Regions from separate parts of the Geothermobacter hydrogeniphilus genome, predicted to be linked through region 2. Evidence: riboswitches for the same ligand, from Rfam matches in the RefSeq annotation. Region 2 holds a riboswitch; the other holds the start of a gene.
The links. A riboswitch is a leader RNA that binds a small molecule or an ion and turns the genes downstream of it on or off. The one in region 2 is predicted to bind thiamine pyrophosphate.
Positions count from the first base shown of each region.

Region 1: it holds a riboswitch for thiamine pyrophosphate, as region 2 does, so the genes downstream of both, thiD (bifunctional hydroxymethylpyrimidine kinase/phosphomethylpyrimidine kinase) here and thiF (sulfur carrier protein ThiS adenylyltransferase ThiF) in region 2, are expected to answer to the same signal.

Region 1 covers NZ_NAAD01000003.1:83,497-91,275, reverse strand. The annotation lists gene purH (bifunctional phosphoribosylaminoimidazolecarboxamide formyltransferase/IMP cyclohydrolase) at 1-332, opposite strand, end outside; gene alr (alanine racemase) at 479-1,594, opposite strand; gene B5V00_RS03850 (CooT family nickel-binding protein) at 2,123-2,308, shown strand; TPP riboswitch at 2,329-2,425, shown strand; gene thiD (bifunctional hydroxymethylpyrimidine kinase/phosphomethylpyrimidine kinase) at 2,483-3,916, shown strand; gene thiC (phosphomethylpyrimidine synthase ThiC) at 4,111-5,418, shown strand; gene B5V00_RS03835 (ChaN family lipoprotein) at 5,629-6,864, opposite strand; gene speD (adenosylmethionine decarboxylase) at 6,907-7,707, opposite strand.
Region 2 covers NZ_NAAD01000033.1:2,889-10,667, forward strand. The annotation lists gene thiE (thiamine phosphate synthase) at 1-377, opposite strand, end outside; gene thiH (2-iminoacetate synthase ThiH) at 385-1,521, opposite strand; gene B5V00_RS15890 (thiazole synthase) at 1,665-2,444, opposite strand; gene thiS (sulfur carrier protein ThiS) at 2,541-2,741, opposite strand; gene thiF (sulfur carrier protein ThiS adenylyltransferase ThiF) at 2,732-3,556, opposite strand; TPP riboswitch at 3,605-3,708, opposite strand; gene B5V00_RS15900 (hypothetical protein) at 3,833-4,153, shown strand; gene B5V00_RS15905 (PilZ domain-containing protein) at 5,284-6,018, opposite strand; gene B5V00_RS15910 (AAA family ATPase) at 6,399-7,280, shown strand; gene B5V00_RS15915 (FmdE family protein) at 7,677-7,779, shown strand, end outside.

The DNA of each region.
Region 1 (7,779 bases), on a different contig from region 2:
ACCGTCGCCTCGAAGGGATAGAGGTTGACCACCACCATGTCGATCGGCTCGATGCCATGCTCAGCCATGGTCGCGACATGCTCTTCATTGTCGCGCAACCCGAGCAGACCACCGTGAATCTTGGGGTGCAGGGTCTTGACCCGGCCGTCAAGCATCTCCGGAAATCCGGTGAATTCGGATACATCCTTGACCGCCAGACCGGAGTCCCGCAGCAGTCTGGCAGTGCCTCCGGTAGAGAGAATTTCGACCCCGTAGCCCGCCAGCTCGGTGGCGAATTCGACGATGCCGGTCTTGTCGGAAAGACTGATGAGAGCGCGTTTAATGGTAGCCATTTTTCAACCTCGGGAAAGCTGTAGGTGCAAAAAACAGAAAAAACCGTCAACTCCTGGCGGTTTTCGGTGTGATCGGATGCAGCGGTCTTCAGGCGCGGCCTGAACAGGGCTTTCTACCACGGACGCGACCGCCCTGGCAACCGTTTTCAACCTTCGTAGACCCGCTCGTTATGCGAACCCAGGGAGCAGTAGAGTTCATAGTCGATGGTGCCGATCTTCGCCGCCAGATCACTGCCGCGCAACAGGGCGTCGCCGTCCCGGCCGAGAAATGTCACCCGGTCGCCGACGGCGACCTCGGGCAGGTCGGTTACGTCGACCAGGGTCCAGTTCATGCACACGGTTCCGACCACCGGCATCCGGCAGCCCCGAATCAGGACCTCTCCGCAATTGCTGAAGCGACGCGAATAGCCGTCGGCATAACCGACCGGAACCGCCGCCAGCCGGGTCGGGCGCCCGGTCGTGAAACGATGGCCATAGGAGACCCCGGTCCCGGCGGGAACCTGTTTGAGCTGGGCGATGGAACTGCGGACATGCATCACCGGGCGCAGGTCAAGATCAGCGAAACCGGGTCCTGGCAATCCGCCGTAGAGGCTGATCCCGGGGCGCGACAGGTTGCATTCGGGGAAATCACGACTGTAGAGCGCCGCGCTGTTGCTGAGATGAACCCACCGGGGAGAAAATCCCGCCTCCCGCACCTGCCGCAGGCAGGCACGGAAACAGGCATACTGTTCCTCACTGAAGGGGTTGTCCCGTTCGTCGGCCAGGGCCAGGTGGGATACCACGCCTTCCAGTTCAAGGTGAGACAACTGCCGCAGGCGTTCCAGCACCTCCGGCAGTTCCTCCGGGCGAAAGCCGACCCGTCCCATGCCGGTATCGATCTTCAGGTGAACCGGCTGTCGGATCCCGGCATTGGCCGCCAGTCCGTCAAGACGTTCCGCCAACCCGAGGTCGAACAACATCGGCGTCAATCGCAACTTCAGAACCTGGTCTTCCTCTCCCGGACGCACGCCGCAGAAGAGCAGGATCGGCCGGTCGATACCGGCCTGACGCAACGGAGCCGCTTCCCCAAGGTGGGCGACGCCGAAAAGCTCGGCCCCTTCCCCGGCCAGGGTTTGCGCGGCCCGCACTGCTCCATGTCCATAGGCATCCGCCTTGACCACGGCAAGCAGGTCGCGACCGGCAGCATACTCACCTGCCAGACGAAAATTATGCCGCAGGGCGTCAAGGTCAATTTCGATACGGGTCGCGGGCAGAGAATCCATGGCAGTACTCCATCAGGGGGCAGAACCTGAAGCAGCGAACTCAACACTGATGCTTTCGCAAAAAAGCATCAGTGTTGGCTAAGCAAAAAGCGCCAGCAGCAAGGCGCGCGATTGTCAAGCAATGAGGCGTACTTACGTACGTTGAAACAGCGAGACAAACGCAGCAACGCAGCTGCTAGTGAGTTTTTGCGACGCCATCAACACTGATTCGGGAAACAGACAAAAGAAATTTTGTAGCATGCCGGCCGAGGCGTGTAAAGCTCGGCCGGTGAATGTTTCCCGCCCGAGTCAACAATTGATGATTGACAGCGGGGGAAGGCATTCGCTAGTCTGCAGGCTTGAAACTAGGACCTGAATCCGTGAGCTTGTCACCGGCGAATAGCGCAAGCCATTGACCTGGATGCGCTTCCCAAAAATCACCGGCGAACCTGTGGGTGCGCCTTAGATTTTTGAAAATCGCATCCAGGCCAAGCACTTACACTCTTCATCCGGCACAAACCCACGGATCCAGGTAGGAGGTATCTCATCATGTGTCTCGACAACGGTCCGCTCCTGCTGGTGCAGGGCGACAAGGAACGCACCCTGGACAACGTGGCATCGCTGCTCCCTCTTGACGGCAAAGTGAAACTGGTCGACGTTTTCGGCAAGATCGAGGAGATCGCCGGCAGAATTGAAGAGATTGACCTGCTCAACAACCGCATCGTCCTGGCCTGACCAACAGGAACAATTCGAATAGACACCGCTAGGGGAGTAGTCACTGAGAGTCCGCAAGGACGACCCTTTGAACCTGATCCGGGTTATACCGGCGTAGGGAAGCGGCCGTAACCACTCGATCCAGCACCGCGGCCGAATCTGCCCGCGGTGCTGTTTTTTTATGGACTGACATAAATGATCAACGGTCTCTACTACATCACCGACGCCGACCCCGAAGGCCGCTACCTGGAAACCACCCGCGCCGTGCTGCAGGGAGGCGCCCGTGTCATCCAGTACCGCAGCAAAACCCGCTCCACAGGCGACCAGCGTGAAGATGCCCGCGGGCTGCTCGAACTCTGTCGCGAATTCGGGGCGAAACTGCTGATCAACGACAATCCGGAACTGGCGGCAGACGTCGAAGCCGACGGCGTCCATCTCGGCCAGAATGATACCCCGGTTTCCACCGCGCGGCAGTTGCTCGGACCGGAACGGCTGATCGGGGTGTCGACCCGCACCGTGGAGCAGGCCCTGCAGGCCGAAACGGATGGCGCCGACTACATCGCGGTCGGCAGCATTTACCCGACCACCACCAAGCAGGACGCGGTCCAGGTCGGGCTGAGGACGCTGGAGAAAGTGCGGCGAGCGGTCAAGCTGCCGCTGGTCGCCATCGGCGGCATCCGCCGCGATCTGGCGCCGGCGGTCCTGGAGGCCGGCGCCGACGCCCTGGCGGTGATCTCGGCACTCCGCGAAGACAGTGATCCACGCATCGCGGCACGCGAATTCTCACTGCTCTTCAACCGTGGTCTGCAACCTCCCCGCGGACGGGTGCTAACTGTGGCCGGGTCCGATTCCGGCGGCGGCGCCGGTATTCAGGCGGACCTCAAGACCATCACCCTGCTCGGTGGCTACGGCATGAGTGCCGTCACCGCGCTGACCGCCCAGAACACGCTCGGCGTAACCGGCATCCATCCCTGCCCGGCCGATTTCGTCGCCGAACAACTGGAAACAGTCCTCAGTGACCTCGGCTGCGACATCCTCAAGACCGGGATGCTCTTCTCCGCCGATATCGTCAGCGCGGTCGCATCTGCCATCGATCGTCACGGACTGCCGGCGGTCGTTGATCCGGTGATGATTGCCAAGGGGGGCGCGCCGCTGCTGCAGCAGCAGGCGGTCGAAGTCCTGATCACCGAACTGCTTCCATTCACCTACCTGCTCACCCCGAACCTGCCGGAAGCCGAGGCGCTGTCGGGAATCGCCATCGAAACCGAGTCGGAGATGGAACGTGCCGCCCGCAAGCTGCAGGCAATGGGCGCCCGCAACGTGCTGCTCAAGGGGGGGCACCTCAAGGGCGCGGCGGTCGACCTGTTGCTGGCCGGCGACAAACTGCACCGTTTTGCCTCCGAACGCATCGCCACCACCAATACCCACGGCACCGGCTGCAGCTATTCGTCGGCCATCGCCACGCTGCTCGCCCAGGGGCAACCACTGCCGGTCGCGGTCAAGACCGCCAAACGGTTCATCAACGCCGCCATCGCCGCCGCTCCCGACCTCGGCCACGGCCACGGCCCGGTCAATCACTGGCAGGGGGCGCGGGCGATCAGTGAACAGGCAGGAAGCGAAACACATTGATCCGGCCCGAAAATCTTTTTTAACGCAGAGACGGAGAGGTGCAGAGACAGAGAGAAAGCATTTTGTTTTTTAAACCTGAACGAATTCCTGGCTCAGCGTCTCTCCCCCTCTGCGTCTCCTGTTACAACGGTTTGCCTGGCGTCTTGGCATCATAAAGATTCCTCGACCCGGCAGGACAAAAAAGGAACCCGCTCATGACTCAGCTCGAAGCCGCCCGCCAGGGCCTGATTACAGAAGAGATGAAGGCCGCCGCGGCCGCCGAACAGATTGACGCCGAACTGCTGCGCGAACGGATCGCCGCCGGCACGGCGATCATCTGCCACAACGTCAAACACTCCAACGCGCCGCCGCTGGCGGTCGGCCTCGGCCTGAAGACCAAGGTCAACGCCAACATCGGCACCAGCAAAGACGACGTCTCCATCGACAAGGAGCTGGAGAAGGCCAAGGTGGCGGTGGCCGCCGGCGCCGACGCCATCATGGACCTCTCCACCGGCGGGCCGATCGACGAGATCCGCGCCGCCATCATCAGCCAGACCGACGCCTGCATCGGCTCGGTGCCGCTCTACCAGGCGGCAGTCGACACCGTGACCCGCAAGAACAAGGCGATGGTCGAGATGACCGCCGACGAGATCTTCGACGGCATCGTCAAACACCTTGACGACGGCGTCGACTTCATCACCGTCCACTGCGGCGTCACCCGCGGCACCGTCGAGCGGATGCGCAACGAAGGACGGATCATGGACGTGGTCTCCCGCGGCGGCTCCTTCACCGTCGAGTGGATGGCGCACAACGACGCCGAGAACCCGCTGTTCGAGCAGTTTGACCGACTGCTGGAGATCGTCCGCCCCTACGACGCCACCCTTTCTCTCGGTGACGGCTTCCGTCCCGGCTGTGTCGCCGACGCCACCGACCGGGCGCAGATCCACGAGTTGATCCTGCTCGGCGAGCTGACCCAGCGCGCCTGGGACGCCGGCGTGCAGGTGATGATCGAGGGCCCGGGGCATGTGCCACTGAACCAGATCGAGGCCAACATCCAGCTGCAGAAACGCCTCTGCCACGGCGCCCCCTTCTACGTACTCGGCCCGCTGGTGACCGACATCGCCCCTGGCTACGACCACATCACCTGCGCCATCGGCGGTACCGTCGCCGCCGCCGCCGGGGCCGACTTCCTCTGCTACGTCACCCCCAGCGAGCACCTGCGCCTGCCGACGGTCGAGGATGTCCACGAGGGGGTCATGGCGACCCGCATCGCCGCCCACGCCGCCGACCTGGTGAAAAAGATCCCCGGCGCCTGGGAGCAGGACCTGGCGATGGCGAAATGCCGCAAGCAGCTCGACTGGGAAGGCCAGTTCAAGCTTGCCCTCGATCCGGACAAGGCCCGCCGCCTGCGCGCCGAATCGGGCGTCGACGAGGAGCATGGCGCCTGCACCATGTGCGGTGAATTCTGCGCGTATAAGGTCATGAACGAACGAACCGAAAAAGACGCGGCGCAACTCGGCTGATGCCCCCCCCATCTGCGTCGTCGCCCACAGCCCGCGTCACTACGGAGTAGCTCCGCTACACCTCGCTCCTTGGGCCGCGGGCGCCTGGCATCTGGAGGTTTTTGATCAGCCTCGAAAGAGGCTTCCGGTAAATGAGAAGCCCCCGGAATCTGGATTCCGGGGGCTTCTTCTTTTCTTCGTGTCTTCGCGGTTGCCTTCCGGCATCCGGAGTTATTTCTTGCCGTGGTGCATCGGCTTGCTCTTCTCGAAGGTTACCCACACCTCCAGCTGCCTGCCGTCCCGTTCGATCAGCAGGGTCTTCTCGTCTCCGGGCTTGAGCTGGTTGATCACGTAGACCAGGTCGAAGCTCTCTTTAACCTGCTGATCGCCGATCTTCAGAATCACGTCTCCCTGCCTGATTCCGGCCCGCTCGGCGTTGGATTCGGGTGCCACACCACCGACGGTCACCCTGCCGTCATCCTCGCCGAGCATGACGCCGAGCTTGACCTTGCCGGCATCGTTGATTTCGTACCTGGTGTAGACCAGATAGTCATAGGGCGGCATCGGAAAGGCCGGAATATTGACATTCATCAGCCGGTCCTGACGCTCCTTGGGAATGACGATTTCCTTCGAGCCGACCAAGGCGTAGGAGGTCGGCAGCCGTCGAAAAACCCGGCGCGGGATGCCGAAACCGTTGCGGACGTGATTGCCGCCGGCGATCACCAGCATGTGCAGCTGCTCGTTCCCGGGCTGCTGCAGGTAGGCGGCGACATTCTGCGCCATGGTTTCATCCCACAGGGTCTGCACCCGACGGAAGCCGTCGAGCATGGCATGACCGGCGCTGTGACCACCGTAGATCGCCTCGACCAGCTCGTTCTGGTAGGGGTCCTCAAGGTCCATCTCGGGAACCTGGCAACGCTGCTCGGGGGTGAGATCGTCGAGCCCCTTGCGACCGACCGCCCGCACCAGATCCTTCTCGGCATTCAACCCGCGGATCGGAATCCCGCGCTCGCGGGCCAGTTGCAGCAGATCGCGGTAGAGACCGAAATCCATCCGCCAGGTGCCGTACCAGTTCGACTGCTTGAGAAATTCTTTTTCCGTCAACTCGCCGGCGACCCAGGCGTCCAGCACCTGCTGCTGGGCGGGAGTGAACATCTCCATGCCGAGAGCGACCTGTCCCGGCCAGCGATCGGCCATGGCCTGCAGCACGTCCCGTTCGAGCCGGTGGGAAGCCGGGTTGTCGTGGGTTTCCCCGACATAGACGATTCGGGCATCGGCAACAGCTGAAAGCATCGCTTCGCGACTGACATAGAGGCCTGTCGGAAAGTGCAGGACGTCACCGACCTGTGGCGCCCGGGGGGGCGGATAAGGCATTTCAGGATTTGCTTTGTTGTTCATGGCGACCCCTGAACAACCGCAGAGAAAGGCAGGAAACAACAACCAGAGGATGCGGAGGCGAAATGACATCGGTTGACTCCTGTCAGCAAAGCCACGCCGAAAAGCATGGACTCAGAAAATATGTTTCGAATAGAAAATTTCGGTCATCTCCTGCTCAAGAATAGCACGGATTTTCTGTTGTTCCCCGTCACTGAAATCGGCCGAACTGAGGGCAAAAAGATAATTATCGAGCTTGAAATCCTTGAGCAGCATCTTGGTATGAAACAGGTTCTCCTGGTAGATGTTGATATCGACACAGTGGTAGCGATGCAGGATGCGCCGCTTGATGTACTGCTGGATCGAATGAATCTTGTGGTCGATGAAGTGCTTCTTGCCCTTGATGTCGCGGGTGAAGCCGCGAACCCGGTAGTCCATCAGCACGATATCCGATTCGAAGGAATCGATCAGGTGATTGAGGGCCTTCAAGGGGCTGATCCGGCCGCAGGTGGAGACATCGACATCGACCCGAAAGGTCGACACTCCGCTGCGCGAATCGGTTTCCGGATAGGTATGAATGCAGAGATGGCTCTTGTCGAGATGGGCCAGCACCTGATCGCTCTTCGGTTCAACCGGTTCCTCGGCGATCAGCACCGTGACACTGGCCCCCATCGGGTCATAATCCTGGCTGGAGATATTGAGGACATTGGCGCCGATGATCTCGGTCACCTCGGTCAGGATCCGCACCAGCCGATCCGAGTTGTACTCCTCGTCGATATACTGCAGATATTCCTTGCGCGCCTGCGGCCGCTTGGCATAGCAGACATCATAGATATTGAAGGAGAGGGTTTTGGTCAGGTTGTTGAACCCGCGCAGCTTCAGCTTGGGACGGGGCCGACGATTGCGCCCGTTACGGACAATACGTTTAGCGACCATGGCAGGGGTCTCACTTTGCCGATGATGATGGTGCGAAAGACGGGCAATTAAAGCACAGAATGGGAAGGGCTA
Region 2 (7,779 bases):
GTGACGAAATCGGCCCCCGCGGCTTCGGCGGCGTGAAGTTCAGCGAGGCTGTGGGTGGAGACGCCGATCAGCCGCTCGGCACCGAGCAGGTCGCGGGCGACGGCGACCGGCAGTGAGTGCCCGCCGAGGTGGACGCCGTCAGCCTCGCAGGCCAGGGCGACATCAACGCGATCGTTGATCAGCAGACGGGCCTGATAGTCGGCGGTGAGCCGCCGTAGCTTTTCCGCCAGCGGCAGCAGTTGCGCCGCCGGCAGATCCTTTTCGCGCAACTGGACGAGTCGCGCCCCGCCGTCAAGGGCTTCGGCGACGGAGTGCAGCAGGTTGCCGTCGGCGACCGCCCGGCGGTCAGTGATCAGGTAGAGGGGCGGGGGCTCCATCGTCTGCTCAGTGGTTTGCGGCGTGCGCGTCGGGCCGCAGGAAGAGGCCGTCCCAGTCTTTCCAGACCGGGTCATAACCCTTCTCCCTGAGCATCGCCGCGAACTCGGCCGGAGTCCGTTCGTCGTCGATGGCGAATTGTTCGGTTGCCCGCTCTGCGCCGCTGTAGCCGCCGGGTGCGGTACAGCTGCCGGCGCTCATCTGGGTGATGCCGAGCGGCAGCAGGTGGTCGCGAAGTTCGGCGCTTTCCCGGGTCGAGAGGATCAGACCGGCATCGTTCAGCAGCAGGCGCATGGCGCAGATGAGTTGCACGAAGTGGCGGTCGGAGACCGTCACCGGCGGCTGGAAACCGCCGTCGGCCGGACGCATGCGCGGGAAGGACACCGACAACTGGCTGCGCCAGAAGTGGCGGGCCAGGTAGCGGCCGTGCAGACCGGTGAAGAAGGCTTCGCTGCGGAACGGTCCGAGGCCGAGCAGGGCGCCGATGCCGATCCGCCGCAGGCCGGCGGCGCCGCCCCGTTCCGGTGTGGCCAGGCGCCAGGCGTAATCCCGCTTTCTGCCGAACGGATGCAGCTGCTCGTAGAGTTCGGGGTTGTAGGTCTCCTGGTAGACAGTCAGGGTGTCGACGCCGGCGGCGACCAGGCGCGCGTACTCATCTTTCTCCATCGGGAAGACTTCGATGCCGATCGATGAAAAGAGCGGACGGACGCGTTCCACCGCCGCCACCAGGTAGTCGACCCCGGCGACCTTCGGCGCCTCACCGGTGAGCAGCAGCACGTGGCGGAATCCCTGTTTCGCCAGCACCCGGGCGTCGGCCTCGATTTCGTCCGCGTTCAGGGTGCGGCGCGGCAGCTTGTTGCCTGCGGAAAAGCCGCAGTAACGGCAGCCGTTGTGACATTCGTTGGACAGGTAGAGCGGCGCGTAGAGCAGGATGGTGTTGCCGAACCGGCGCCGGGTGATGCGGTGGGCTTTCTGCGCCAGCGGTTCCAGGTAATCTTCCGCGGCTTCCGAGAGCAGCGCCATGAAATCGGTCTCGCTCAGATGTTCGGCTGCCAGGGCGCGTTCGACGTCGGCGGCGGTCATGGCGGCGATCGCCTCCTCGACCCGTGCCGGGGTGTATTGCTGGATAATGTTGAGAAAACTCATATATGTTCCTTGCGGTCCATCCCGGTAGTTCGTGTCCCAGCTCGTGCGTGTTCAAACCGCCGAGAACATCATGGACATTGAACCGTCGTTTTCGGGGGGTGGAATTCTTGGCGCTCTTGGCGTCCTGGCGGCGGTATGGCTTATCAGTTTCCGTTCCGCAGAAATCCGGTCAACGGGCTGCTCGCTTCGGCCTGGACACGTTCCTCGCCAAGCCCGGCGAGGTAGCCCCCGCGGCCGGCTTCGACGGCCTTTTTGAACGCCGCTCCCATGGCGCCGGGGTCACGGGCGACCGCCAGGGCGGTATTCACCAGCACCGCGTCGGCGCCCAGTTCCATCGCCTCGGCGGCGTGACTCGGGGCGCCGAGCCCGGCATCGACCACCACCGGGACGATCGCCTGCTCGATGATGATGCGGATCTGGTCGCGGGTGCGGACCCCCTTGTTGGTGCCGATCGGCGCGCCGAGCGGCATCACCGTGGCGGTGCCGGCTTCCTGCAGATGCTTGGCCAGCACCGGGTCGGCGTTGATGTAGGGCAGAACCGTGAAGCCGTCCCTGACCAGGATCTCCGCCGCCTTGAGGGTTTCAATCGGATCGGGCAGCAGGTAGTAGGGGTCGGGGGTGACTTCCAGCTTGACCCAGGGGTCGCAGCCGGCGGCGCGGGCGAGGCGGGCGAGGCGGACCGCCTCCTCGGCGTCGCGGGCGCCGCTGGTGTTCGGCAGCAGCAGGTAGCGCTGCCGGTCGATATGGCTGAGCATGTCATCCTGGGGGTTCTCGACATCAACCCGGCGCAGGGCGACAGTGACGATCTCGGCGCCGGCACCCTCCATGGCGGCGACCATCGCCTGGTTGGAACTGAATTTTCCGGTGCCGACCAGCAGTCGGGAGTTGAAAGAGCGATCGGCGATGGTGAATTGATCGGACATGGGTGATTCCTTGTCAAATGAAAGGCAAGTGGTTCGGGACGCTGTCGGACAATCAAGGTCCAAAGGGCGAGTTTGCGAAGAGCATGGTCTTGTCCGTCAGCCGCCGCCGACGAACTGGACGATCTCCAGGCAGTCCTCTTCCAGCAGTTCGATGCTGCTGAACTGCTCGCGCGGGACCACGTCGCGGTTGCGTTCGACGGCAACGCGGGCGGTGTCGAGCTGCATCAGGCCCAGCAGCCCGGCGATGGTCAGTCCTTCATCGACCTGCCGTGGTTCTCCGTTGATGATCAATTGCATGACGTCACTCCTGTAGGGTCTTCTCCGAGCAGCAGTCGCAGTACGGCGTTGGCCTGGTGATGGGCGGCGACCCCGACCCTCGGTGCCATCAGCCCTTCGCCGGGGCCAGCGGCGCTGTCGCCGTCGCCGACCAGGTAGAAGTCGCGACCGGCGCGGCGGGTCAGGACCGTGTTGGCCGGTCCGAAGCCGGCCAGCCCGGAGGCGGCGACCACCGGTCTCCCGGGACAATGCAGCCGGAAACTTTCCAGCAGCATCGCCTTCTGGTCGGGCCGGTCGAAGGCTTCGACCAGCACCTGGACATCCGCGAAGATCGTCGCGGTGTTGTCGGCGGTCAGGCGGATATGGCGAGCTTCGATTTCGACATAGGGGTTGATGCGGCGCAGGTTTTCCGCCAGGGCCGTGACCTTGGGAAAGCCGAGCTGATCGACGAAATACTGTTGCCGGTTGAGATTGCTCGGCTCGACGATATCAAAATCGGCCAGGATCAGGCGGCCGACACCGACCCGCGCCAGGGCGATGGCAACGGCTGAGCCGAGCCCGCCGACACCGGCGATGCCGACGCAGGACTGCTTGATGCGGGCATGCACGCCGGGGGTGTGGCGGGCCATCAGCAGGGCTTCAAGTTCATCGGCCGAGGGAGTTTCTCCGCGGCGGATCAGCACCACCCGGTCGTCCGGCTGCAGCGGCTCGTCCCGGTCGCAGGGGAAACCGTTGCGGATCAGGATGTCGGCGTCCGGCTTGCTGCGGTCGCGCAGGGAGAAAAGGGTTTCTCCGTCCTTGATGTCGAGTGCCTGTTCGTTGAGATAGATACGCATAAAAGAAAACAGCCGCCTTGAAAAGAAGCGGCCGCAAACAGGTGGGACTGTTGTCGGTTGCCGCTTCCCTCCGCCGGCATCATCCGGATCAGGTTCAAAGGGTCATCCCGCCGTGGCGGAACTCTCAGTCGGTGACTCCCCTAGGGCATTGAACCGTCAAAGTAACAAGCGGTGGCCGATGCCGTCAACTCTTTTCCCCTCTTTTCCCCTTGCCCGCAGGGGATCTTTTGCTTACCATTGAGCCCTTTTCAAGTGACCCCATCCCGGAGTTTGACCATGAGTATTTCCACCCGTTATCGTGACCTGGCGGCCGAGGCCGCAGACCTGAATGCCCGGCTGAAGCAGGAGGCCGCCGAGGAGGGGGATCGCTGTGTCCGCCAGCTCGCCAAGGCGGTTGCCGCGCTGGAAGAGTTGCGTGAAGGGGTCGGTGAGATTCCCCAGATGCGTCTTGAACGTGAATTGACGCCGGTGCTGCTGCGGGCCCACAATGATATCGACCGGGCCCGCCTGTGGCTGGAAGAGGAGGATCGCGGCGACTGGTCGGCAAGGCTCTGGGGGTTGCAGCAGACGATCTATCGCCTGCTCAACGATCTTTAGCTGCGAGGGCGGCGGAGACGCACGCATCTGCTGCGTTGCTCGCGCCTTCAGTCGCTGCGACGTAGCCAGAGGCTACGCCTCACTCCCTCAGTTGCGAGGCGCCTTGCAGCTGCACGAATCTCGACCACCTTCAACGGTAGTGTGAGGGCGGCGGATACGCACGCATCTGCTGCGTTGCTCCCGCGCTTCGTCATTCCGACGTAGCTGCCGCTACGCCTCATGTTGCGAGGGCGGCCGATACGCACCCGCCTGCGGCGTTGCACTCAGCCTTCAATCCTCGACGTAGCTTCCGCTACGCCTGCGGTTTCAGACTTCGCGCGCCTTGCATGCAGGCACGTTTCGACCACCTTGAAGCAGTGGTGTTGAAGAGAAACGGCTATGAAATTGTGTCTGTTGGTTTAAATGCTTCCTCTGTGTAGCCCGTTTGTCTTCCTCCCTGCGTAGACCGCTTCACGCACCACCACTGCCGGGCGGTGCTACGCGAGCGCTGCGGGTTCCGTTGTCAGCATGGTTGCAAGGGGCAGTGTCCATGCCCGCCGCAGGCGATGGCCCTTTTCTGCTTCCTCTTTTGGGCCAGCAAAAGAGGAAGGCGGCGAGCGGGGCCGCGACCCCGCGGTTTTTCTGCGAGGGCGGCCGATAAGCATCCGCCTGCTGCGTTATGCTCACTCTTCGCTCCTGATGTAGCTGCCGCTACACCTCACTCCTTCAGTTGCGAGACGCCTAGCATCTACGCACGTCTCCACCGCCTCGAAGCGTCGGTGCTGGCTTTTTTGCGATCTTGCCGTTCCCCTCCCCCGTGGAAGCCACTGAACGGAGGGGACGGCCGGCGGAAACAGAGCCATGAATGTCTGAGGCGTAGCCGAGTTTTCATGGCTCCCGCCGGGCGGCTCCGGAGTGAAGGAACCCGCAGGGTGGCTTCGTCGGATGCCCTTCTTTTGCTTACTTTTCTTGGGCAAGCAAGAAAAGTAAGGCGCTGGCGGGCGCCCCCGCCTTTACTGCGAGGGTGGTGGGGGGACGGCGGATACGCACGCATCTGCGGCGTTGCTCACCGCCTTCAACGGTGGTGGGTCGGTCGATACGCACGCACCTGCGGCGTTGTCCGCGTGCATCAAGTGGTTGTGTGTGGCGCTTCAGATGATATGTGACGGGGCGGCTGCGGGGCGGTAATGGTAGCCGTTGTCATCCGGGGCCGTCAGCAGGTGGCAGCTGAGATAATGTTCCAGGTCCCGGACAAGCTCGTCGTCGTGGGTGAGGAACTGGATGCCCGCCTGGTAATGAAAGTTGTTTTCCGCGACGGGTTCTTGGGCGTAGACCACCTGGCAGGGGATTTCCAGCTCCTTCTTCTGTCCCAGCAGCGGGATCACGACCTCGAGGTTCTGTCCCGTGCGCAGCGGCCTGGTCGATGATTGCAGTTGCGCGCCTCCCGTTCCCAGAACATTGACCTCGCCGAGAAGATGTTCTCCCCGGTCGCAGACCAGGGCCGGAAGCCGGATCGACGCGCGCAGCTTCTTGCGGTCATACTGCGTCATGTGCTGTTGCAGGGCCCGATGCAGGGCGGGAATGTCCAGGGGATCGACCAGCTGGCTGCAGCCCGGCGGTGTCCGGGGGGATTGGCCTTCTCCGCAGCAGAGGATCGTGGCGGCGTTTTTCGTCTCTCGACTTCGGTATTTTTTGATCAGCGAGATTTCTTTTTCGCCCAGTGGCCGGTCAATCAGGGCCAGGTTCGCACCGTGGCCGGCCAGGGATGAAAACATCAGGTGACAGCGGGTGTAGGCGAAGACCCGGTAACCGAGTCGGCGCAGGATCCGTTCCAGTTGATGGTCTTCGTCGTTTTTTTTGAGTAGTCCGATAGCAGGCTGCGGCATGGGCATATCTCCCCCCTCCCGAGAGATCGGCGTGCTCAAGGCGGTCGACACAGATCTTCGCCGCCCCGCCTGACCTGCTGGTGCAAATCATTTTCCAATTCTGACCGAGACGGTGGCGTCAGGTTGATCCGTTGGGCATGATGGCGCTAACTGTCCTATAAGACATGGTTAATCTTTTTGTCGGAGTGGGTGGCGTGAGCTGTCGCGGGCCGCAGCCGGCAGACGGAATGCCCGCCGCGGCGTGAAAGGACGCACCCCGGTTCCGTCTTTTCGCCCGCCGGTATTCGGTCCGTCGCGCTTTTTTTGTGGCATGGTTGTTGCTGATTCAAAGGGCTTTTCAGATAGCTCCGGACATTCCCGTTTAAGAGGACGACTCTTCCATGCACCGCAAACTGCAGAATATTTTTTACGAGACCCGTGATCCCGAACTCTGCTGGGACGATATCGGTGGTTATGATGACGTCAAGCAGACCCTGCGTGAAATGGTCTGCCTGCCGATCCAGAAACCGGAGCTGATCGTCCGGCACAATCTCGGTCTGCCGGCCGGGGTGATGATGTGGGGACCGCTGGGCACCGGTATCACCATGCTCGCCGAAGCCTGCGCGAAAGAGGCGGGGGTCTCCTTTGTCTATATCTCCGGCCAGGAGATGCTCGGCAAGCATCAGGAGATGGTCGAGGCCTTCGATACCGCGATTCACGAGGCTCCCTGTATTCTCTTCATCTCCGATTGTGAATGGCTGGCGCCGCGGGCCGGCTGCGACTACGACTGGAGCCCGGGCAATCGTCGGGCGATCCCGCCGACCTTCGCCGACAAGGATCTGACCCGGCTGTTCATCGAGCAGGTCGACCGTATCAACGGCGTTTCCGGGGTGACCCTGCTCGGTTCCTGTTATCGTATCGACACCGTCGACCAGGCGCTGATCAAGGAGAAGAAGCGTTTCAACCGCAAGGTCTTCGTTCATCCGCCCACCGCCGGCGACCGGCGGGGCATGCTCGATATCTACATGGATAAAATGCCCAACCTCGCGCCGGGGATCGATCGGGACGCCCTGGCGGCCGCCGCCGAAGGTTATGTCGGTTGGGATATCGAAAGTCTCTGCAAGCGGGCCACGGTCAATGCCATCAAGGAGGACGCGACGGTGGTGACCGCGGCACACTTCGAGAAGGCGCTCAAGGAGGTGCGGCAGTTTCTGACTCCGGATATGGTGGAGAAGTATTGGGAGATACGGAACACAGACTGCCCCCACCACTATGAGTTCTAGGGGCGGTTCTTTTCCGCCAGCTCGGCGTTGGAGCGGCAACCCCCTTGTGCGACGTAGCTGCCGCTACGCCTCCGCGGGAATCGTCAGCCCGCCTTGATCTGACGAAAAATCCCTCGCCCTTCAGTGGTGCGGCAAGATGGACTCGCGCTTCGTTGACAGGTGCGAGGGGCGGGGTGTGAGGGCGGTCCTTGGCGCCATGCGTTCAAAAGCTCTCAACGCAGAGACGGAGAGGGGCAGAGGTGGGGAGACCCACAAGCCATTCTGGCTTGTGGGTTTAAACCCAGGCCGGATTTGATTCTCTTTGCGTCTCTCCCTCTCTGCACCTCTCCGTTAAAAAGGTTTTCCTGGTATGTTTTGGCGGCCAACGCTTTTTATCGCATGGTGAATCGACAGCACATGACCACACCGGCTCCCGACATCTTCGCCCGCATCTATGCCCGTCACGGCCATCGCTGCACCATGAGCACCCTCGGCGGGCGGATCGGTCTGGCGGTACTCC